Regions from separate parts of the Pseudoalteromonas sp. SG45-5 genome, predicted to be linked through region 4. Evidence: predicted binding sites of a transcription regulator. Region 4 holds the regulator's gene; each other region holds the start of a gene.
The links. The regulator sigma-54, encoded in region 4, starts transcription at its own class of promoters, with help from an activator protein. The targets are predictions, from matches to a motif close to GTTGGCACGNNNNTNGNNT.
Positions count from the first base shown of each region.

Region 1: H5119_RS13490 (hemerythrin domain-containing protein) is a predicted target of sigma-54. The motif match lies at 1,895-1,913, and genes of this name have one in related genera.
Region 2: H5119_RS11355 (YggN family protein) is a predicted target of sigma-54. The motif match lies at 4,245-4,263, and genes of this name have one in related genera.
Region 3: H5119_RS14775 (DUF1328 family protein) is a predicted target of sigma-54. The motif match lies at 3,708-3,726, and genes of this name have one in related genera.

Region 1 is NZ_JACJEM010000040.1:17,551-23,764, reverse strand. It holds gene H5119_RS13500 (RluA family pseudouridine synthase) at 1-1,334, shown strand, start outside; gene H5119_RS13495 (DUF6500 family protein) at 1,358-1,576, opposite strand; gene H5119_RS13490 (hemerythrin domain-containing protein) at 1,957-2,382, shown strand; gene H5119_RS13485 (hypothetical protein) at 2,475-2,888, opposite strand; gene H5119_RS13480 (TonB-dependent siderophore receptor) at 3,279-5,639, shown strand; gene H5119_RS13475 (FAD-dependent oxidoreductase) at 5,650-6,214, shown strand, end outside.
Region 2 is NZ_JACJEM010000030.1:46,398-52,611, forward strand. It holds gene H5119_RS11320 (S8 family serine peptidase) at 1-455, opposite strand, end outside; gene H5119_RS11325 (cytochrome c) at 677-1,123, shown strand; gene H5119_RS11330 (cytochrome b/b6 domain-containing protein) at 1,210-1,866, opposite strand; gene H5119_RS11335 (AzlC family ABC transporter permease) at 1,974-2,678, shown strand; gene H5119_RS11340 (AzlD domain-containing protein) at 2,675-2,974, shown strand; gene H5119_RS11345 (glutathione peroxidase) at 3,114-3,611, shown strand; gene H5119_RS11350 (PA3496 family putative envelope integrity protein) at 3,729-3,914, opposite strand; gene H5119_RS11355 (YggN family protein) at 4,302-5,093, shown strand; gene H5119_RS11360 (PLP-dependent aminotransferase family protein) at 5,170-6,214, opposite strand, start outside.
Region 3 is NZ_JACJEM010000046.1:20,955-27,168, forward strand. It holds gene H5119_RS14760 (sodium ion-translocating decarboxylase subunit beta) at 67-1,197, opposite strand; gene oadA (sodium-extruding oxaloacetate decarboxylase subunit alpha) at 1,212-2,993, opposite strand; gene H5119_RS14770 (OadG family protein) at 3,005-3,250, opposite strand; gene H5119_RS14775 (DUF1328 family protein) at 3,767-3,940, shown strand; gene H5119_RS14780 (hypothetical protein) at 3,994-4,185, shown strand; gene H5119_RS14785 (YcxB family protein) at 4,319-4,786, shown strand; gene csrA (carbon storage regulator CsrA) at 4,838-5,029, opposite strand; gene H5119_RS14795 (aspartate kinase) at 5,121-6,214, opposite strand, start outside.
Region 4 is NZ_JACJEM010000050.1:26,340-32,553, reverse strand. It holds gene H5119_RS15575 (HPr family phosphocarrier protein) at 1-18, opposite strand, end outside; gene rapZ (RNase adapter RapZ) at 64-909, opposite strand; gene ptsN (PTS IIA-like nitrogen regulatory protein PtsN) at 929-1,381, opposite strand; gene hpf (ribosome hibernation promoting factor) at 1,386-1,673, opposite strand; gene H5119_RS15555 (RNA polymerase factor sigma-54) at 1,699-3,198, opposite strand; gene lptB (LPS export ABC transporter ATP-binding protein) at 3,268-3,993, opposite strand; gene lptA (lipopolysaccharide transport periplasmic protein LptA) at 3,990-4,535, opposite strand; gene lptC (LPS export ABC transporter periplasmic protein LptC) at 4,525-5,079, opposite strand; gene kdsC (3-deoxy-manno-octulosonate-8-phosphatase KdsC) at 5,076-5,627, opposite strand; gene H5119_RS15530 (KpsF/GutQ family sugar-phosphate isomerase) at 5,628-6,214, opposite strand, start outside.

The DNA.
Region 1 (6,214 bases), on a different contig from region 4:
TAGCTCAAAGCGAAATAATCAACGATATTAACGCTCAAATTGAGCAGTTAGAAAATAGCGAACAACTGCATGACGTTAATTGCAAACTTGATGATGCAACACAGAGTTACCAGCAAGCGCTATTAGCTCAACAGGCAGTAATGCAAATCGGTCGCCAGCAACGAAAAATACAACGTACCGAAGGCGAATTAGAGCTGAGCGAAAATGATTTTGAGCAGTTAAAAAACAAGCTTGCCGGACAGAGCATCGTAGAAAAAAAACAGTTGCAGGCACTTAAGTTACATTGGCAAAATAAGGTAAATTTACTTCAGCACGCATTAACGAAAATTACTGATGAAATAGCCCATTTAAAAAAACGCCGAAAAACACTTTCTAAAAACTTACAAAAAAAACTTTTTTCTCAATACCAATTTTTAAATGCAAACAATGAAGTTAGAGACTTAAATACCATTTTTTCAATACTACCTGAACGGATCCCACCAGCAGGCTCTGGAGAGTGTGCTGCCCCAAAGTTGCTACAATATGCGTACAAACACCACTTAAAACCGATTGCTATGGCAGAATTTTGGTGGGGAGCTGCACCTAAATCAGCAATTAGGCAGCATAAAAATTACTACCCTTCTTGTTACAGTAAATGCCAACCAATACTTGGGCATATGTTAAAGGGTTTAGATGTTGAAGATAACCCGCTACTTATTAATCCGGCCGATGGAAAAGATTTAAGTATTATTTATAAAGATGACGATTTACTGGTGGTAAATAAACCCGCTGAATTTTTATCTGTACCGGGCGTTAATATTGAAGATTCTGTTTATATGCGTATTAAAATGCAGTTCCCAGAGGCATCTGGTCCGCTAATTGTGCACAGATTAGATATGTCCACTTCGGGGCTTTTAATGATCGCCTTAAATAAACGCGTTCATAAAGCACTACAAAAACAATTCATTGAACGCACCATAGATAAGCGCTATGTAGCATTAGTTGAAGGAAATGTTCCCGAAGATAGCGGAACGATTGATTTACCACTCATACTCGACTTTGATGACAAGCCACGCCAAATGGTGTGCTACAAAAATGGTAAACCATCACTTACTACATGGCATGTTTTAGATCGTAAAAATAATGTTACACGCTTGCAGTTATACCCTAAAACAGGCCGTACCCATCAATTAAGAGTGCATTGCGCGCATCGTTTAGGACTCAACACACCAATGGTAGGTGATACACACTACGGTCAGAAAGCGGATAGATTACATTTACATGCAGAATACTTGGCATTTACTCACCCAATTACCCAAAAACGATTAGAGTTTGAAGTAGCCGCCGATTTTTAATCAAACATTAATCGTTGAACCAGTTAAAGCCCATCTAACACCATTTGTTTGATTTTATATGCTTTTACAAAATGATCTAATTGATGGGTGTGTATCCACCATGTAGCCGCTTCCATGAGTAGCTCAGGATCGTCGTTTTTATTTGCAAAAAACGCATAAAAAGAAAGGCCTACATTTTCGCCCTTCGTCGCTATTTTTTTATCACATACAGTAATTATTTTTGCTCTTAAAGTACTTTGCATGTATACCTCATTTGAATAGTAATAGATTAACCTGCTGTTAATCGCTAATAACAGCGTAACAATAACAAAAATTCTAAAAAACAATCCTTCTAATTCACCTACAAAAGTCGCTTTTATGATATTTTTATTTATGCACTTGAGCGTTGGTTGTCACTTCTACCTGAATGGTATCACTACTTTATCGCTTTAATAAAACATACAACCATTAAATACCTGTAGGCATGAAATTATTGCACTTAAATCATTGTAAAATTTACAGAATAATAATCAAAAAATGAACCATTAAAAACATAAACAATAAAATTCAACAACTTACACATTGGCATTTAGCTTGCTATCTATTGGTATAAGCAATTAAATAATAAGTGAAAGGATTAGTTATGAATATTTTTGAAGCACTACGACATGATCACGACAAACAACGAAAATTGGTAGATGCACTTATTCAAACTCATGGCGACACTGATGAACGCCACACATTAATGGATCAGCTTAAAACAGAATTAAAAGAGCACGCAAAATTTGAAGAGCGTTATTTTTATAACCCGCTAATGCTTGATGATTTAACTCATGAAAAATCACGTCACAGTGTTGCCGAGCATCATGAAATTGATGAGTTAATTGAAGACCTTGAGGTTACCGAAATGAGTTCACCGGCTTGGCTAGTTACAGCTAAAAAGCTGCATCATTTAGTCCATCATCATTTAAGCGAAGAAGAACACGAAGTATTTCAATTGGCAGGAAAAGCACTCACTGAAGAACAAAAAGAAAGCTTAGCAAAACAATATAACGACGCTATGCATTAATTTGAAACCGTTTAACTTAAATACACTCCCTGTGTACTGTTTGGTTATAAGGCAAATGCCTTATAACCATTTTTCTTTTAACGATGTGGGCACTACTTAATAGTAAATTTTACGTCTTGATCACGTAATAAGTAAAGTGCAAAACACGCAGCCCACATTGGCCAAGCAGTAAAAAACAATAGATTATTAAAACCGTCGATATATTGATTGTATGACGAGAGAGTCGATAATCCATGCATTACAAATATCAGACCGTACGTGATACGCTTTTTAATACCCGCTACAAATGCTAATACTAAAATAAGCTGCAAACCACCCAGTATATAAGCAACAATATCTGATGAACCACTGATCCCGTAAAAGTGCTCAAAAATACGTGCGCTATGGCCTGGATTTACGAATTTATCGAACGTCCACATGATCATTACGATAAAAACGCCTAAACGAAGCGATAAAAGAGACCACTGCAGACGATTTTGAACGTCAGAATTCATTGAACTTGTCATAAAACTTCCTTTAAAAATATATAAATAAACCTTGAAGTAACCAAGACCGTATAGATTCGTTTTTATTTCAAAATTTTTAAATTATTTTAATTAAAGTAGCTCTTTAACCTTGTAATTAACTTGGACTGTGGATAGTTCGGTATCAAGTACCTTGTATAGAAGTAAATACATATGAAGAGTTAACAGCTAAAAATAAGCTATAATTAAAAAAATCATTAAAAGCAAATATTTAGATTCAATGTAGACCAATTACTGTATTGGGCAATCGTTAATTATGCATCTATTTTTGTTATGTTCTAAAAAACGAAAAGAAACAAAATTTTACTGAAAGTTATTTTTAAGCCTTTCGGTCTTTATCGCCATCAACATATAACCGTAGAGAGAAAACGTTTGAAACACGCATACTTGGCTTTATCCTTAGCCACCATATTAAATACACCACTGAGTGCTTTTGCAGCTGAAGAATCAAAAACAACAAAAAATGATGCAATAGAGCGCATTGAAGTGGCGGGCCAAGTTATTAAATCTCAAGGTCTTTCGGTTAAAGACTCTACGGTTGATGGGCCTTTTGGTGACAACTTAGCACTGCAAGATATAGCACGCTCAGTCACCCCTATTTCAAGCGAACTGATAGAACAACTTAATATTACAACGCTGCAGGATGTGCTAGCAGTTAGTCCTAATACCTATTCAGCGAGTGGATTTGGTGCACCGAGTTTGCCAACAATTCGTGGACAGCTCGGTGAACTTTTCCAAGATGGTACACGCCGCCAAGCAGGTAACAATGGTTTTGGCGTGCCGTTATCATTTAATCCTGTAGAGCAAATAGATGTAGTAAAAGGCGCACCACCGGTTTTATTCGGTTCGAGCCAACGTAATGGTGGCTTTGTGAATCTACATTCTAAAAAAGCGTCTACTGATGAAAGCAAAGGCAAAGCGAGCTTGTCAGCTGGCCGGTGGGATCAATACCGTGTTTTAGTGGATTACAGCGCACCGATTGTAAAAAACAAAGTTGGCTTTAGAGTAAGCGCTGAGCACATTGATAATGGAAGCTACTACGACTACTCTGGAACCAAAAGCGATAGCTTATTTGCAGCGTTACGAATATTGCCAGATGAGAAAAGCAGCTGGGATATTAATTTTGAGTTATACCAAGTTGAATTTACCGATAACGCAGGTATTAATCGCCCTACTCAAGCACTCATAGATCATGGCTTATACATTACAGGCCAAGGCGTGCAAGCAAACGGCAGCACAATACCAGCAGCAGGGTCTATCATTTCGCCTACTGGACAAGTAAAAATAGACCGTAGCGCGGTACTTACCGATCCTGATAACCAAAACGAAGCCACTACCTACTTACTACACAGTATTTATAAGCGTGAACTTTCTAACAACGTATCAATAAAAAACATTACGTATTTTCAGCACTTACAACGTGAAGAAATTGCGCAAAACAGCTTCGTGGAAATTATAGACGGTGCCGATACAGCACAAAACCGTACCGAATTAACTTATCAATGGAGTGACAAACAACAAACAATTTTTGCATTTGATGTACGTTACAACCGTGTATTAGGCTACAGCCAATTTACTACCGAAGCCGATTTACCGATTGATTTAACTGGCCCAATTTCAAATCGTCGTATTCCTTTAACCAATGCGCAACAAGCACGTTTAATTGAAATTAGTCCAGGTGTGTTTGTATCTCCTGGTGGCCAGTACGATATTAACAACGATGGTAGCGGCGACTTTAACTTATCAGACACTACGGACTCTCGCTCGTGGCAAACTGGGTTTGCTATTCAGCAAGATTCAGATTGGACAAATAAGTTTCATACAAGCATAGGTTATCGTGTTGATTATTATGATGTAGACGCGCACGACCCAATAGCACCACAAGGTCAAGTTGCCGCCAGTGATAGCATTAACGACACGCTGCAATCGGGTCAAGTTAGCTTTAATTACAAACTAAATAATGATTACACCACTTACGGTGCGGCAAGTTATAACGAAGCTACATCAAACAGCATGGCAGGTGGCACATCACTGGGTGGCGACAACGCAATCAGTGCACAAAACTTTGCTACCGAAAACACCCTTGTTGAGTTTGGTTTAAAATACGCACCCACTGACAGCGACTGGTACGCCGATGGCGCTTTATTTAGCCAGCGCCGTAGTTTACGTAACCGCGATGGAAGCAATACCGGTATTCGTACACAAGGGTTTGAAGGCCAAGTATTTTACGATGCCTACCCATATTGGTTTAGTGCTGGGTACAGCTATATTGATGCGCGTTACGACAACTCTGCAAGTAGTCAAGATTCAGCGCAAGTCGCTGATGCATTTGACAACTCACGTCCAGATATTATTGCAGGTACGAGTGTTGGGGCACCTAGCTTTACACCATTTGCACGCTCTAATCGCCAAGTTCAAGGCATTCCTGAGCAATCGTTCAGTTTTAACGGAAACTATTCAATAAATACGAAATGGCAGGCGGGTTTTTCAGGTCTATATACAAAGAGTTACCCATTAGACTTTTTAGCGACGGTAAAAATTCGTGATCAGTACACATTAAACGTTAATACTAGCTACGCTTTTACACCTAGTACTAAATTACGTTTAGATGTAAACAACGTCACAAATCAAAAAAATTGGCGCCCTGTATTTGAAGGCGGTTACTTTGGTGCAACATTAGCTTTTCCTGAGTTACCAATAAGCGCAAAGTTAACCCTTACGCATAGTTTTTAAGAGAGAGAAGATGATTAAAAAAATATTTTTATTATTGATTGTAGCAGCCGCAGTTGGCCTGTTCTTTCATTATGATCTGCAACAGTTACTAACGCTTGATGGCTTAAAAGGGTCGATGGATCAGTTTAACCAGTACAAAGAGCAGTCTCCCTTATTAGTTATTGGTGGGTTCTTTTTGCTATACGTAGTAGTGACTGCTCTCTCTTTACCGGGCGCGGCTATTTTAACACTGGCAGCAGGCGCATTATTTGGTCTAGTTGAAGGTTTATTGGTTGCATCTTTTGCATCAACTATTGGTGCAACGCTTGCCTTTTTAGTATCACGATATTTATTACGCGATTCTATCAAACAACGTTTTCCTGAGCGGCTAGCCGCAATTGATGCTGGTGTTGAAAAAGAAGGTGGCTTTTACTTATTCACCCTTCGTTTAGTGCCTGTTTTTCCGTTCTTTTTAATCAACTTACTAATGGGCGTTACTGCAATAAAGTCATGGACTTATTATTGGGTAAGCCAGTTAGGTATGTTAGCAGGTACATTTGTGTTTGTTCTTGCTGGTACGCAACTGGCGCAAATAG
Region 2 (6,214 bases), on a different contig from region 4:
TGGCCTGTATTATTCAGGTGCCATTGATGCTTTGCGAGAGGATCTCCGACAACTCCTGAAATATTGATTTTTGCAGAAGCAGTCTTGCCGTTTGCTGTGACTGTGTAGTCAATAGTCGCATCTTCACCAGAAACAGAAACATATGTAAATGATGTACCCTCCACCGTTAATATGCCATGACTAAACTCAAGCACACCATTTTGTGCGGTAATTTCTTGGCCATTCTCGGTAAAGCTAAAAACAAGTGCATCACCATCATTATCACTCGCTTTAAAGTCAGCGGTCATAGGTAGCCACTGTTTTAAATCAGTAACAACAACGTCACTTGCTTTTGGTGCTACATCTGTAACAACAGGTACTTTGCTATTGTTATCACTATCGCTGCCACCGCACCCAGATAATGAAATCACTATCGCTGCAGACAGTGCAGACAATTTAAAAATATTGCTTTTCATAAATGCTCTTTAATTAGTTATTTTTTATGACAACCAAATGTACACAACCCAAGCATCATCATCAACACTGCGTTTACAAACATTCACAATAAAAACATAAGCTTCATCAGTATTTTCATGATTCATTAATCTGTTTTAAGTAATATGTATGCTTTGCCTTGAACTAAAGTGCGAGCTAAGATACAAAGACATTTAAAGAACCTTTAAAGGAGTAGTGTGAAATGAAACAATTATTTATCGGGGCGTTATTATCAACATGTGCATTTAGTGTATCAGCAAATACAGCATTCAAAGAACCAAGCGATGCCATTGAATACCGCCAAGCCGCGTTTTCTATGATTTCGGTTCAAATTAGCGACATGGGTTCAATGTTAAAAGGAAAGATTCCTTTTGATGCAGAGCAATTTAAAAAGCGTGCAAATAATGCAGCTGCATTATCAAAAATGCCATGGGAAGCTTTTTACAAAGGTACCGATAAAGGCGAAACATCTGCACTAGATGCAGTTTGGTCTGAAAACGATACATTTATGAAAAAAGCAACTGCGTTTCAACAGTATGCCGATGAGCTAGCTGTAGCAGCACAATCTGGCGATAAAGCCATTATTGGTAAAGCATTTGGCGCATGGGCAAAAGGCTGTAAAGATTGCCATAAGCAATTTAAAGACTAATTAGTTTTCTTACTAAAACGGCACTAACTTTGTGCCGTTTTTACAAGGGCGCATTGAGATCATAGGTTCAAATTAATAAACGTAATCTAGCTAAACAAATAATTAATAGGCTCCTTTCCCCACGTCATCATTAAGATAAACAACAATATAAAAAATATACCCCATGCTAACCAAGGTGATTTAGTCACAATAGTGTGTGGTTCATCTTCTTTTAAATTTTTTGAACCTGTGATCATCGCTTTTACTAACGGCTTACCTTTTATTCGATAAAAAATAATCGCTAAAACGTGCAAACCAATAGCATAAAGTAATATGTCAAAATTAAGATGATGCAGCCAGTTTGCAAAATCAACCGTATCACTCGACACGTATTCTACAAGCGGCCCATCCGTTAAAATACCATCGCTGCTCATTAATCCAGTAACAAGCTGTGTTATTATCAGCGCAAAAAACACAAGCACCATATAACTGCCTGGCGCAGAATGCCCTATTGTATTTTTAGAGCTTTTAAAGCTATTAAAAACAGCTCTTGGAGAATGTATAAGAGCACTTAGTTTAGCTGTTCTACTACCAATAACTCCCCATATTAAACGTGTTGCAATTAGTGCTAATGTAAAAAAACCAGCTATAAAGTGAAGTTCAATCATGCCCTCTTCAATACTAAAATAAAGCACTGCAATGCTTACAACTAAAAACCAATGAAAGCATCTAATAAATCCATCCCATACTTTTAACGTCGTCATTGTGCCTACCCTCAAAAAAACAGTATTATCTAATTCGTTAACTACTTTAACATCATAATATTAAGGTATCCTTATGAGCCATTCTACAAGCCACGAGAGTAAATGCCATGCAACCAGTTAAAAAAGCTATTTTAAAAGGTTTTTTAGATATGCTGCCACTGTGTTTAGCGGTGATCCCTTGGGGTATTTTATGTGGCTCGTTAGCGATACAAAATGGTTTCACAGCACTCGAAACACAAACTATGTCACTGTTAGTTTTTGCAGGATCAGCTCAACTTGTTGCCATTGAATTAATGGCAGGGAATACCCCGTTACTCACAATTTTATTCACAACATTTATCATTAGCTCTCGGCATTTTTTATACGGTTTAGCTGTGCGCCATAAAGTGATTGACCAACCTATGCGATGGCGCTTACCCGTGAGCTTTGTTTTAACCGATGAGCTCTTTGCATTTTCTCACCACCGAAAAGCGTATAGAACAAAAACACGTTTAATATACGCACTAAGCGCAGGCTTTAGCTTTTATATAGCATGGAACATCTGGACATTAATAGGCATTATTGCGGGCACAATGCTACCCGACTTAACTAATTTAGGGCTCGACTTTGCGATAGCTGCGACATTTATTGCTTTAGTTATTCCTGGCATTAAAAACCTCCCCTCATTAGTAACAGTCATTGTGGCGGGTATTAGCGCGACGCTTTTAAAAAGTACGGGATTTGAGTTATGGCTTGTTTGCTCTGCACTATTAGCAATGACCGCTGGTTACAGCACAGCAAGATTAATTGCTAAAAAGGAAGTTAACGCATGATGACGACTATTTTACTAATGGCATGCATTACATTTTTTACCCGTTATTTGTTTTTGCATCGCGCTTTACCATTTAAGGTAGGCCCTAAAATGCAGCAATTTTTAAGTTTTAGCGCACCTGCTGTGCTTACAGCAATTTGGGTGCCGATCGTGTTTTTAAATGAAGATGGCATAAACTTGAACTGGCAAAATCCTTATCTTAGCGCTGCTATTGTCGCTATTATTGTTGCCTATAAAACACATAATATTTATTACACAACACTTGCCGGTATGGGGTTATTTCTAGTTTTGAACTAGGGCGTGTTGATCTTTGTGGATTGAAATTTGTTCAATCTAGGGGCGATTTAATTGCGGCGCAAGGTTTGTAACCTTTATACTTTATGAAGTACCGTACTAGGGTTAAAATGCTGCCAACAACAATAATAAAGATGTGAATATGCACCAATTTCATCAATTAAGCGCAACAAGCTTACAAGGTAACACTATTAATTTTAATGATTTTGTAGGTAAAGTTGTGCTTATCGTTAATACCGCAAGTGAATGTGGATTTACCTACCAGTATGAGTCATTGCAAGCTTTACATACTAAATATGCCGACCAAGGTTTAATTATTTTAGGATTTCCGTGTAATCAATTTGGTCAACAAGAACCCGGAGATGCTACTCAAATAGAGCAAGGATGTTTGATTAATTATGGGGTCAGTTTTTTAATGGCAGCCAAGGCGGATGTTAATGGTGAGCACGCACACCCTGTATTTCGCTATTTAAAGTCGGCTTTGCCAGGTTTTTTAACACGAAAAATTAAATGGAATTTTACTAAATTCTTAATTGCCGCAGATGGTACACCCATTAAGCGCTACGCACCTTTTACTAAACCAGAAAAACTAGAGCTCACTATTCAAAGAGCATTAACACAAGCTAAAAATACGCTTTAAAAAGTAATAAAGAGGCACTGAGCCTCTTTATTGCCAATACTATTGGCACTTGAACATACGAATAACTGAACATTTAAGCGCCCAATGTTAATTGGTATTTATTTATACTAGCGTGATTTAGTCGGTATAATCGCTTAAATCGTCTTCGCCTAGATTTTTACGCAAGCGCTTTTGCTCAAGGTAGTCTTCCAACTTTTTCTTAACCTTTTGCTTGTTCTTATCATGTTGATTACGTCCGAGCATTTCGTACTCATCTTCAACAAAATCGTCATCTAGCGCATCGTAACTAAATGTCTTACCCACAACCCACTCCATAAAGTGTTTGAGACCAACTAAAGATTTTATTATCGCAATAGTTGATAAAATTAAAATGTTTAACACTAAATTGCGGTGCAAATTAGCATCAAAATAAAGCCATGTGACTATCGTAAATAATCTTCATGTCAGTAATGTGAATAAATAGCGTTAAATTTCGATTGTGGAAAGTGAGAGTTTTTTATCGTATCGATAAATATTGTTTATAGCTTTATATAACTTAGTGAATTTGACTAAAAAATAGTTTTTTTATAATCAAAGTAAACTGGCTTAAAACCAAAATAAACATTAACTATTTGTTTATTAATATAAAAAAATAGTGGCACCAAACTTGTTATAAGTTAATAGTCATCAACAATAAAGTAGAGAATGCACATGAAAAAATTACTATTAGTTAGCGCATTAATTTGTACGCCAGCAGCTATGGCTCATAACGACAACGATTCAACTATTTCGTTTAGCAGTGATCAATGCGATGTAGAATTTAAAAACGACGTGCGTATTAAACCAAATGAATTAGAAATTTTTACCGCCAACAATAAAACCATGCAATTTAATTCCAATGGTGACTTAACTGTAAATGGCCAATTTGTGGCACTTAATGACTCGCAACGTGAAGCACTCACTAAATATTCTGATAGTTTACGCACCCAGTTGCCTGAAGTAGCTAACATCGCGCTTGAAGGCGTTAAAATTGCCGGCGTTGCACTAGAAGAAGTAGGTAATGCATTTAATATTGACGGCCTTGATAATATGTCTGCACTTATGGACGACATTAAAATCGAAGTAGAAAACACTTTTTACCAGCAAGGTACATTTGTGATGGGGCAACAAAGCTTTAACCAATTTGGTGAAAATTTTGAGCAACAGTTTGAAGAACAAATGGAGACGGTAGTCGAATCGGCTGTAATGCAATCTATGGGTAGTATTTTAGTCGCTTTAGGCTCTGAGTTACTTGGTTCAGGCGGCGATATGGATGCTTTTGAGCAACGCATGGAAAATATGGGCGCACAAATAGAAGAAAAAGTAGAGTTACATGCAAACGCACTTGAAAAACGCGCTAATTCTTTATGTGGCAACTTTGCCGATATTGCAAAACAAGAAGAGAAATTAGTAATGCAAGTGCCAGAACTTAAAGGTTACCAGTTATTTAGCTTTAAAAACTAATACAACCTACGTTATTTAACATCCCTTTGGCAGCACTTAAGTTTACTTAAATGCTGCTTTTTTGTGTTCTACAATATTACTTTTTAGCTAGTAAGGTAAGCTTACCCAGCGTAACTATCGCTTGTTCAATTTGCTCATTCCATTGCACACCATAGCTTAATCTGATGCAGCTTTTATATTTATTCGAGGCCGAAAAAATAAGCCCCGGTGTAATACTAATACCCACTTCTAACGCAAGTAAAAATAATTTTTGGCTATCGTACTCGCCCCCTAAATCGAGCCACATAACGCAGCCTCCCTGTGGATCGCTTATACGCGTACTTTGCGGCATGACTTGTTGTAAACACCACCGCATACGCTCTTTGTTGTCGCGCAGGCGTTGCCTAAGTACTTTTAAGTTTCGGTCGTACTCCCCGCTGGCAACAAATTCTGATAGCGTCCATTGATTTATTAATGAAGCAGAGCAGCTTAATGCTCTTTTATATCGCCGTGCTTGTGTTGCAAATTTACCAGCAATCAGCCAACCAACACGATAGCTTGGCGCAGCCGTTTTAGAAAAAGATGAGCAACTGATCACTAATCCTTTTTTGGAGTAAGCTAATGCAGGTGTGCCTCGTTTTGCTGTGAAATATAAATCACCATAAACATCATCTTCTATCAGCACTACATTTTGGCTTTCTAGTAACTCCACCAGCTGCTGCCTGTTTGTATCTGGCATGAAGCTGCCTACAGGATTACTAATCGCAGTCGAAAACAAACAAACTTTAATGTTATGCTCATTTAAAGCATGCTCTAAATCGTTTAACCAAATGCCATTATCTGGACATAATGGTATTTCGAGTGCTTTAAGGCCTAAGCTTTCGATTAACTCTATGATCCCATGATAACAGGGCGTTTCTATGGCCACTATATCACCTGGCTGTGTCACGCACTTTAGCGCGATAGCCATGGCTTCTTGCGCGCCATTGGTGATCACTAGCTCGTCCATATTAACGCCAATACCAAAATCTAAATAGCGATACACCAGCTGTTTTTTCAGCGGTACAAAACCATCTGTTGGCCCATAGTTTATGGCCTTACTGCCAGCAATAGTCATTACTCTGCGCATATTTCTGGCAAGT
Region 3 (6,214 bases), on a different contig from region 4:
GAAATTAATAACAAAAAAAAGCGCAGTAAACTGCGCTAAATCATTTATTAACTACCACTTTAATTATTAGCCAACAAGTGCTAATAAAATACCCGCAGCAACTGCACTACCAAGTACACCCGCTACGTTGGGCCCCATTGCATGCATAAGCAAAAAGTTATGTGGATTACTTTCAAGGCCAACTTTATTAACCACTCGCGCGGCCATTGGTACTGCAGATACTCCCGCTGCACCAATTAATGGGTTGATAGGTGTTTTAGATATGCGGTTAAGTCCTTTTGCCATAAATACGCCTGATGCCGTACCAATTGCAAAAGCCAGTGCGCCAAGCACTAAAATACCAATCGTCTCAACCGTTAAAAACTTATCCGCCGCGAGCTTTGAACCGACCGCTAACCCTAAAAATATAGTGGTTACATTGATGATTTCGTTTTGCGCACTGTTGCTCAATCTATCAACAACCCCTGACTCACGCATTAAGTTACCTAAGCAAAACATCCCCACTAGCGGTATTGCTGCTGGTAAAAACATGGCAGTTAAACTAAGCACCATAAGCGGAAAAATAATTTTTTCTTTTTTTGATACTTTACGCAGCTCTGGCATTTTAATTTTGCGCTCTTCTGGTGTTGTTAATGCTCGCATAATTGGCGGCTGAATAATTGGCACCAATGCCATGTATGAGTATGCTGCGACCGCAATTGCGCCGAGTAAATCAGGAGCTAGTTTTGATGCTAAAAATATTGCAGTAGGGCCATCGGCACCACCAATAATAGCAATAGCGGACGCATCCTGTAGGGTAAACTCAAAGCCTGGCACATAGTTTAGTAATATCGCGCCAAACAAAGTCGCAAAAATGCCAAACTGTGCAGCCGCACCTAATAACAGCATACGAGGGTTTGCAATAAGTGCACTAAAATCAGTTAGCGCTCCGACCCCCATAAATATCAACAGCGGAAAAATCCCCGTATCAATACCTATATAATATACGTAGTACAAAAGTCCACCAGGGTCTGATAAACCAGCCACGGGTATGTTTGTTAATATAGCGCCAAAGCCAATAGGTAATAACAGCAATGGTTCAAAGCCTTTAACTATCGCTAAAAATAATAGTAAACAACCTACCGCTATCATTATTAGCGATGGGATTGTAAAGTTAGCAATACCTGTTGCATGCCAGAGGTTTAAAATACCGTCCATCCTCTATTTACTCCTTATGCTAATGCAATCATAGCGTCACCCGTTGTAACTGAGTCACCCTCAGAAACAAGTACTTCAGCAACAGTACCCGTGTGCATGGCACGCACTTCCGTTTCCATTTTCATGGCTTCCATAATGATAACTACATCACCTTCATTTACCACTTGCCCCGCTTTTACTTTAACCTTAAAAATATTACCCGCTAAAGGTGCGTTAAGTGTCTCGCCCGAGGCAACCGACGCAGACTGGGGCATATGCTCGGAATCTTTTAAGGTTACTTCTTTAAGCTCACCGCCTTGCGCTACTACTACGTCGTAAACTTTACCGTCTACTTTTACGCTGTATTGCTCGGCCTTTACGCTGTGATTATTTGAAGCAGATTTAGAGGGTACTTTATTGCTTTTATCTTCAACACAAGGTACTGGTTCAAATGCATCTGGGTTGTTACGATTTTTAATAAATTTTAAACCAACTTGTGGGAATAATGCATAAGTTAGTACGTCATCAATTTGCTCATCAGCCAGTGTTAAACCTTGCTCTTGCGCTTCTTTTAACAACTCAGCTTCAAGCGTTGCAAGCTCAGGCGCAATATTATCAGCAGGACGACAAGTAATAACCTCTGCACCATTAAGTACACGCTCTTGTAGATCTTTATTCATTGGCGCAGGTGTTAAGCCATACTCACCTTTTAATACGCCCGCAGTTTCTTTAGTAATTGTTTTGTAGCGCTCACCTGTTAGCACGTTGAGTACCGCTTGAGTGCCTACAATTTGCGACGTGGGTGTTACTAATGGTAAAAAGCCTAGATCTTCTCGTACGCGCGGTATCTCAAGTAAAACCTCATTAAGCTTATCTGCTGCGCCTTGCTCTTTAAGCTGGTTTTCCATATTTGTAAGCATGCCACCAGGTACTTGAGCAAGCAAAATACGTCCGTCAACCCCTTTTAAACTACCTTCAAATGCCGCATATTTTTTACGTACGTCTCTAAAGTAAGCCGCTATTTCTTCTAGATGATTTAAATCAAGTTCAGTGTCACGTTCGGTTCCTTCAACAATTGCCACAATGGTTTCGGTTGCTGAATGTCCGTAAGTCATGCTCATAGATGAAATAGCGGTATCAAGCATATCAATGCCCGCATCGATCGCCTTTTGATAAGTTGCTGTACTTAAACCAGTTGTAGCGTGGCACTGCATAGCAATAGGAACCGATACGGTTTCTTTAAGTGCTTTAATTAGTTTTTCAGCGTCGTATGGTTTTAATAAACCCGCCATATCTTTAATACAAATTGAGTGGCAACCTAAATCTTCTAATTGCTTAGCTAGCGTTAGCCACATATCAAGCGTGTGTACAGGACTTACAGTATAAGAAATAGTACCTTGAGCATGTGCGCCTACTTTTATAGCCGCTTTAATCGCTGTTTCAAGGTTACGTACATCGTTCATTGCATCGAAAATACGAAAAACATCAACACCATTTTTATGTGCGCGCTCTACAAATTTTTCAACCACGTCATCTGCGTAATGGCGGTAACCTAATAAGTTTTGACCACGTAATAACATTTGCTGTTTAGTATTAGGCATTGCTTTTTTAAGTGCACGAATACGTTTCCACGGGTCTTCGCCTAAATAACGAATACACGAATCAAATGTAGCACCACCCCACGATTCAATAGACCAATAACCTGCGTTATCTAATTTACTAGCAATTGGCAGCATATCGTCAAGGCGCATTCGGGTTGCGAGTAATGATTGGTGCGCGTCGCGTAATACCAATTCTGTTAATTTTAATTTAGCCATGAATGTGCCCCTTATTTATTATTTGATTTGTACTGAGCAATGGCAGCACTAATAGCAGCGATGTGCTCATTAGGCACACCTTGAGATTTAAAAGATGGCGATTTAGCTGGTGATGCTACCTCTGGTTCGCTAAAGCGCGTTACCAAACTAGACATAAGCGTTACTGCACCAATTAATATCGACAGAAATACAAACACCCCAACCATACCGGTGAGCATTAAACTACCAGCTGTTGTGAGTAGAGCACCTATATCCATTTATTTCCCCTTGAAACCTACATTGAAATAAAAAATCAATTTAATTAAATATTTATTCACTGAATAATAACAAAACCAATAACTTTGTCTACACCCTGTAAATTGGTAAAACCAATTAATCTTAAAACAACATACCACCCAATTAATTTACATGTTGTAGGCCAATAAAAACAGGACCTACAATACATAGAGTGAATAACAACTATAGCTAAAAATTATATATAAGTTGTTAATTAACTATTTAACCTAGTAAAAATAGACATTAAAAATTATAAAAACCATAAAGTAACTTCACAATTGCAAATTGGTCTTACCAAATAAAATATATCCAGTAAATATTTATCAGTAATTTTCAGTAGTGTGAATAAGTTACATAACAAAGCGTAAAAGTTACTAACCAATTAAAAATCAAAAACACACAAAAACCATAACCCAATGATATTAAACAAGAATAAACATTGGCATGTAACTGGCATTAGTTATTGTGAGCAAAATTTATAAACCAAGGAGAAAACAATGTTACGCTGGACAATTACATTTCTAGTTATTGCTTTAATCGCTGCAGTGTTAGGTTTTGGTGGCATCGCAGGTGCCGCAGCTGGTATAGCAAAAATTATATTTTTTATCTTTATAGTACTTTTAGTGATTTCATTAGTTTCAGGTGCACTACGCGGAAAATCTCCCAGGTAGATAAAGCACTAACTAACACTAAAATTTAATTTAAACTTACAAGGAATCACATTATGAAATCTACAACTTTAAAAGCAGCACTAATTGGTCTATTCGCAAGTTTTTTCATCATGGGTTGTGAAGACAATCATGCAGAAGACGCAGGCGAACGTATTGACGAAGCAGTAACCGACGTGCAGAACAAAGTAGAAGATGCATGCGAAGAAGTTAAAGAAGGCGTAAACGCTGAAGAAACTAACTGTTAATACTTTTAGCACCGCTAAAAAACGGCTCTTGAGCCGTTTTTTTGTGTCTGCAATAAAATCATTGACTATAAAGCTGCTCATTTAGAGGTTAGCTTGTTAAAATAGAAAAAAATGATACTTTAAATAAGATAATATGGCATTTACAACGACCTACACACTCGATAAACCCTATTTTTACGAGTGCTTTGATGAATCACTGCCTTACAGTAAACGTGCAAAACCTAAGTATTTTTTACTTGTGTTGCTCGTTGCACTTGGTTTATTTGGTATTTATGGGTTAAATGATCATTACTTAGGATCGTTTTTGATTATGCTTGGTGTGCTAGAGTGCGTCGCTTTTTACTATCGCAGACCTTGGTGGGTTACCAGACAAATGCTTAGTAGAGCTTCTGGCTCAGAAGTAACACTTACCTTCGATGACGACGGTATTAAATCTGCCAATCATTACAAAAACTATCAATTAGCATGGCAAGACATTAATACAGTAATAGATACGCAGCAAGGTATCCTTCTTCAAAATAAAAGCGGTATGCAGTATATTTCAAAGCAAATTCTCAGCTCTGAAATACTCGATTTCATAAACAAAAAAACCACTCAATGAGTGGTTTTTTAATATAGCCCAGTAAGGTACTCAGCTATTTATACGTGTTGATTAAGCATTGCCCGGATTTGGGTTCGACTTTTCAGCTTGTATACGCATGTAAATCTCTTCACGATGCACTGATACGTCCTTTGGTGCATTAACACCGATTCGAACTTGATTTCCTTTAACACCTAGCACGGTAACTGTTACTTCGTCACCAATCATTAGGGTTTCACCCACTCTACGAGTTAGTATTAGCATTCTATTGCTCCCATGTTCCAATATAAATTATAAGATTCCGCTTAAACATATTAATGAAAATCAGACTGAAAAGTAAGTAAAAACTACCAATCTATTCATTTTCTGTTAAAAATGCTTTATGTAATGCACGAACAGCCAACTCTAGGTACTTTTCATCTATTAAAACTGAAATTTTAATCTCTGAAGTAGACACTAAAACAACATTAATATTTTCCTGTGCTAATGCATCAAAAAATAAACTAGCGACACCAGAATGCGATTTCATACCCATCCCCACAGCAGACACTTTAGCTACTGTGGTTAACCCGCCTACATTTTGAGCACCGAGTTGAGCTTGTTGCTCAGAGATTAATTCAAGTGCTTGCAGGTAGTCATTCGAGTGCACTGTAAAAGCATAGTCTATTTTTTCAAAGTTATGATTAACTTGATTAATCATATCTATTTCGATGCCATTATCGGCAAAAAGTTTCAATATTTTTGAAAGATTTTGCGTACCTGCTGGAATGCCTTCTACTTTAATTAAACACTCATCGCGATTAAACGCAATTCCCGATACCACCTTGTTTGGCATATCGCTCTCCTCAAAACTTATTAACGTGCCTTCATCGGGATTAAAGCTCGAAAGCACCCTAAGTGGCACATTGTGCCTACCTGCAGCTTCTACTGAGCGTATATGCAAAACTTTCGCCCCTAAACTTGCCAGCTCCAGCATTTCAGCAAAGGTAACTTGGCCCATTCGGCGCGCGTTAGGCTCGACACGAGGATCTGTAGTATATACGCCGTCAACGTCTGTATAGATCTGGCATTCGTCGGCTTTTATGGCTGCTGCTATTTCGACAGCCGATGTATCGGTGCCACCGCGTCCAAGCGTTGTAATGTTACCCTCAATATCACGTCCCTGAAACCCAGCAATAATAGCAATACGATTATGCTCAAGCTCATGCTTTAAGCGCGTAGCAGCAACCTCTGCAATGCGAGCCTTACCAAACATGTTGTCGGTTAGAATATTGACTTGATCGGCTAATAAACTCACCGCTGAGTGACCACGTTTTATAATAGCCATAGCAAGCAGTGATACAGAAACCTGCTCTCCGGTGCTAATTAGTACGTCTAGTTCACGGCTACTCGGGCGAGTATCTATTTGTTTGGCAAGATTAATTAAGCGGTTGGTTTCTCCCGACATAG
Region 4 (6,214 bases):
GGTATCTTCTAAGCGCATACGTTACCCTACCTAAGCTGAACTGGTTATTATTTTATGTGAGAATTATTTCTCTTGCTCTCGGTGGCGAATTTTTACATTGGGGTGTGTCATCGCAAAGCTTTCACCAATTGTTTGTGCTAAATACACTGAGCGATGTTGCCCACCAGTACAGCCAATAGCAATCGTTAGGTAACTGCGGTTATTTCGTTCTAAATGGGGTAACCATGTTTGTACAAAAGTTTGAATTTGCCATGTGAACTTTTGCACTATGCTATGACTCGCTAAATAATCTTTAACAGGTTGATCTAAGCCATTTAACGGTTTTAACTCAGGCTCCCAGTGAGGGTTTGGCAAGAAGCGTGCATCAAATACATAATCTGCTTCTTTAGGGATGCCGTGTTTAAAACCAAACGATTCAAACGTGACAATAAGCTGCTTGTCTTTTTTTCCTAATATTTTTTCACGAATAGATTCAGCAAGTTGATGGACACTTAAGTCACTTGTGTCAATCATATAATCGGCTCGAGTGGTTAGCACATCAAGTAATTCTTTTTCTTTTTTGATTGCCAAATCAAGCGGCAGTGAGTCAACCGATAGGGGATGTAAGCGGCGTGTTTCAGAGAAACGTTTTATCAGTGTTTGATCTTCGCTGTCTAAATAAAATAAGGTAGGCTTTGCAAAACCGGGTAAGTATTCAAGAATATCATTAAACTGTTCTTGTTCCTTAGGAAGGTTTCGTACATCAATGCTCACTGCGATTTTATCGTAGTTATCAGAAACGCTGCGTACCAAAGAAGGTAACAGATTTAACGGAATGTTATCTACGCAATAATAACCTAAGTCTTCAACAACGCGTAAAGCAACCGACTTTCCAGAACCCGATCGGCCACTTATGATAATTAACTCCATTTATCACCCTTTATATTAATCACGATTGCTTAACAATAACTTGATACAGTTCGGTATCCGTTTTTGCACTGCGCAATTGCTTACAAAATTCTTTGTCGTTAAGTTTATCAGCAATGGTTGCCAGAGTCTTTAAGTGCTGCTGGTTATCACCATCTGGTACGATGAGTGCAACAAAAATATCAACGGGACGATTATCAATTGCATCAAAGCTAATAGGTGTTTCACTAACGAGTACTAAGGCTAAGGGCTCTTGTGCACCGCTCATGCGCCCGTGAGGGATCGCTATGCCTCTACCTATACCAGTACTGCCTAGCTTTTCTCTACTTAGTAAAGCGCTAAGAATATCTTGTTGAGAAAGGTACGGAAGCTTATCGTGAGCAAGTTCGCTGATAAGCTCTAAAATTCTTTTTTTGCTATTAAAAAGGACCGCAGCTTTGCTGCAGTCCTGGCATATAAGTGAGCTTAATTTCATCATATTAGTGTCGAGCAAGCTTCTCTTTGTGTTTAATTACTTGGCGATCGAGCTTATCAATCAGCGAATCGATGGCAGCGTACATGTCTTGATGCTCAGTTGAGGCAAATAACTCAGCACCACTTACATGTATTGTTGCTTCTGCTTTTTGGCTTAGTTTTTCTACATCAAGAATGACATGAACATTATTAATATGATCAGAGTGTCTTTCTAGCTTCGCAAATTTGGTATTTATATAGTCTCTTAGTGAATCAGTTAATTCTACGTGACGACCAGTTAAGTTTAGTTGCATAAGCATTACCCTCTTTGTTTGCGTCTTAAATCAGACTTTTTCGCTGATTTGACGGTGGAATAGCCAGAGATTCGCGATATTTTGCGATTGTACGTCTCGCTACTTTAATTCCTTGCTCAGCCAATATATCCGCTATTTTGCTATCACTCAATGGTTTTGCTGAGTTTTCTGCAGCGATTAATTTTCTGATAAGTGCACGTATTGCTGTAGATGAGCATTCACCGCCATTTTCGGTACTTACATGACTTGAGAAAAAGTATTTAAGCTCAAATATCCCCCGAGGTGTATGCATATACTTTTGAGTGGTTACACGCGAAATAGTTGATTCGTGCATTTCCACCATTTCAGCAACATCATTTAAAACCATAGGTTTCATGGCCTCAGGACCATGTTCAAAAAAGCCTTGCTGCTGCTTAACAATACAGTTAGTTACTTTTAATAATGTATCGTTTCTGCTTTCTAAGCTTTTAATAAACCATTTAGCTTCTTGTAAATGCGAGCGTATAAACTGGCTATCACCGCTTGATTTAACAGTGCGAGACATCGCAGCATATTGGCTGTTTACGCGAATTTTTGGCATGCTATCTGGATTTAGTTCAACAACCCAGCGGCCTTTAATTTTTTTCACTGACACATCAGGAATTACATACTCAGACTCTTCCCTAACAATCGTATCTGCAGGCTTTGGGTTTAGCGTATGAATAAGTGTCATTACTTCTTTAAGCTCTTCCTCTTTGAGCTTCGTTTTTTTCATTAATGTACGATAGTCGCGAGCTGCTAATAAGTCTATGTGCTCGGTTAAAATCATTTTTGTTTCATTAATATAGGGTGTTTCTTTATCAAACTGATTAAGTTGAATGCACAAACACTCTTGTAAACTACGCGCTGCTATACCGACCGGATCAAATAATTGAATGCGTTTTAAAACAGCTTCTATTTCATCAAGTTCAACTTCATTATCATCTTCGTTTTCTTGGTTGAAGCTTTCGAGAATCTCTTCACAACTTAGTGTTAAAATGCCTGAATCATCTACGGCTTCCACAATAGCAATCGCAATCGCTTCATCAGTAGGGCTAAATGGCGTTAGTTGAAGTTGCCACATTAAATACTCGTGGAGCGTTTCCGTTGATGCACCTTGGTATATAGACTCGTCTTCAGGCATTGGACCTGATGAAGAGGCTGGAGCTGCACTCATGTACTCGTCCCAGCTAACATCCATCGCCATGTCGTCACTTACCGTATCTTTAGCAAGTGCTTCGCCGCTGTCTTGTTCGTATTCGCTTGGAGCATCGTCGGCAGATGCGCTAACAGTTATATCATCGGTGTCTGCTTTTTGTTCATTTTTACCTGCAGCGTCTTCAGAATAGTCTTGTTCCTCAACCTCTAAAAGTGGGTTGCTGTCGAGCGCTTCTTGTATTTCTTGCTGGAGATCCAATGTACTGAGTTGCAACAAACGAATAGCTTGTTGCAATTGTGGAGTCATTGTAAGTTGCTGGCCCATGCGCAGCTGTAGTGATTGCCTCATGTATCTCTAACAATCCTTTTATGTTGTTATAATTAATACTAGCAGATGCTTAAAGACATGGCGTAAATGTTACAGCCTAAATTGCTCGCCTAAGTAAACATCGCGTACTGTTTTGTCATTTAATACGTGTTCTGGAGTACCTGATGCAATCAGCTCCCCATGAGAAACAATGTAGGCTTTTTCGCAAACATCAAGGGTTTCTCTTACGTTATGATCGGTAATTAACACACCAATCCCACGATTTTTGAGATGTTCTATGATTTTTTTTATATCAAGTACAGAGATTGGGTCAACGCCCGCAAACGGTTCATCTAATAATATAAACTTGGGATTAGCCGCTAATGCACGGGCTATCTCTACGCGGCGACGTTCACCACCCGATAACGCCATACCTTGGCTGTCACGGATATGTTGAATATTAAATTCGTCTAATAAATTATTTAGCGTATCTTCTCTTTGCTGCTTCTTAAGTTCTTTACGTGTTTCTAAAATTGCCATTAAGTTTTGATAAACAGTTAGCTTTCTAAAAATTGAAGACTCTTGTGGTAAGTAGCCTATGCCTAATCTAGCACGACTGTGCATAGGTAAAAGAGTAATATCGTTATCGTCGATAGATATTTTTCCTTTATCGCTAGGTACTAAGCCCACAATCATATAAAACGTGGTGGTTTTACCAGCGCCGTTTGGGCCAAGTAAGCCAACAATACTGCCAGCTTTAACTTCAAGGCCGACGTTTTTTACAACTTCTCGGCCTTTATAGCTTTTGGCTAATAGTTCTGCTTTTAATGTGCTCATGGTTGGCCTTTATCGCTTGTTTTACTTTTTTTAGCTTCAATAGGCACTAAAATTGTGTGAACGCGATCCGTTGAATTTTCATCTTTTTCAGCGCTAATTAATTGCTGTTCTATGTCGTAAGTAATACTTTTTGCATTTATTTTTTGCCCAGCTTGCGATACTTGCGCATTACCAACAAGCGTTAAAAAACGCTTAGATACATCGTAACGCACTTCATCAGCACTGGCGCTCATAGTCGTGCCGTCGGGTTGTTTTTCTTCAAAATGTGCCGGACTGCCTGTGGCAATTAATAGCTGCTTATTATCACCGAGCTCTTCGCGTTTGTGTACTTCTAAGCGGTCGGCGGTAATGCGGCGATTTCCGTGAATAATTTCTACATTTTTCTCGAAAATACCCACATTGGCTTTTAATTGACCTTCTTGTTTATCGGCACTTATTGAGATTTGGTTGGCAGCCGGTTGAGTCGACTGCTCTGCTGCATTACTGTTAAATGCTAATAAAAACGTTGGGATAATAAGTATTTTTGAAAATTTATTGGTCATAATATATGGTTCGCGTATGGTTAATAAGTTTTATCACTTCGGTTTTAAGATCGGCTTCAAGGCCTTTACCAGTGATCTTTAAATTAGGTCCAGTTACAACTACAGGTTGCTCTGAGCGCATTGTCAGTAGCTTTATATCTACTTGAATATTATCGGCATTGATTTTTTCTATCATTGCTTTATCTGTTAGATTTTTAGCGACAACATTACCTTCTAAAACTAATTGTTTGCCTTCGTACAGGGTTGCTTCATCAGCATTTATGCGCCAAGCCTGTTTTTCGTTATATAAAGTAAAAATAGGTTTTTCAAAAAAGGTAAAACCTAATTGTTGATATAACTCCATTTTGGCAGCTGTCACTTTGTGACTTATTTTGCCCTGCTCATCATACGCAGTTTGTTTTAGTTCTATTGCAGTATAATCAGGCTCAGCTATAACCTCAGATGTGCTCTGTGTAGTAATGTTTGTTTGCGTAAAATAAGGGTACCAAAGCCAAACCATACAGCTGATGAATAAAACGCTTAATATTATGCGCGCTATATTCATGAACTTGTACCTTGTGTGGTCAGTGGGTGCCCATTTTCTAGCATTAATAAGTCTGTAAGCTCTCTTACTGCACCGAAGCCGCCAGGCATTTGTGTGGTGTAGTGTGACAGGCGCTTAATTAGCGGGTGAGCATCGTTAACAGCGACTGCAAAACCGACTAATTCCATCACTGGCATGTCAGGACCATCATCACCAATATAAGCAATTTGTTCATCCGTTAGATCAAGTTTATGTTTTAGTTCTTCATAAGCAACGAGTTTATTTTCTTGACCTTGGTAGATGTGTTGTATGGTCAAGCTACTCATACGGTTTTGTACAATTTGCGAGTGACGTCCAGTAATAACCGCAACGTTAAAGCCGCTATTAATGAGCGCTTTTATACCAAATCCATCTTTAGTATTAAATGCTTTTAGTTCTTCACCTTGGTTGCCTAAGTAAATGCGCCCATCAGAAAATACACCATCAATATCGCAAATAAGCAATTTTACTTTTTTAGCACGTGCTTTAGCATCATCGCTTAGCGGTTGATAGAGTTCTTCAAATTGCATTTATAATACTCCTGCTTTCAATAAGTCTTGCATATTTAGTGCACCGATAGGCTGGTTTTGCTCATTGACAATAATTAAACCATTAATACGTTTATGTTCCATAATATTAAGTGCTTCGGCAGCCAGCATGTCTTGGTTTGCGGTCGTACATGATTTAGTCATTACTTCGCTAATTTGCGTGGTATGAATATCAACTCGTTGCTCTAAAATACGACGTAAATCGCCATCAGTAAATAGTCCCGTTAACTGTTGGTTTTCATCAACAATAGAAGTCATTCCTAAACCTTTAGCCGACATTTCAATCAGTGCGTCTTTTACTGTTTGTGAAATATTAATAATAGGCGTGTTTGCGCCGCCGTGCATAACATCTTTCAAAGTAAGTAGTAAGCGTTTGCCCAAGCTGCCACCTGGGTGTGAAAGTGCAAAGTCATCGGCAGTAAATCCACGCGCTTCTAAAAGGGCGACAGCTATTGCATCGCCCATTGCAAGTGTTGCTGTGGTACTTGCTGTTGGTGCAAGGCCCAACGGGCAGGCTTCTTGTTCTACTTTTATGCATACGTGTACGTTTGCAAGTGTTGCCATGGTTG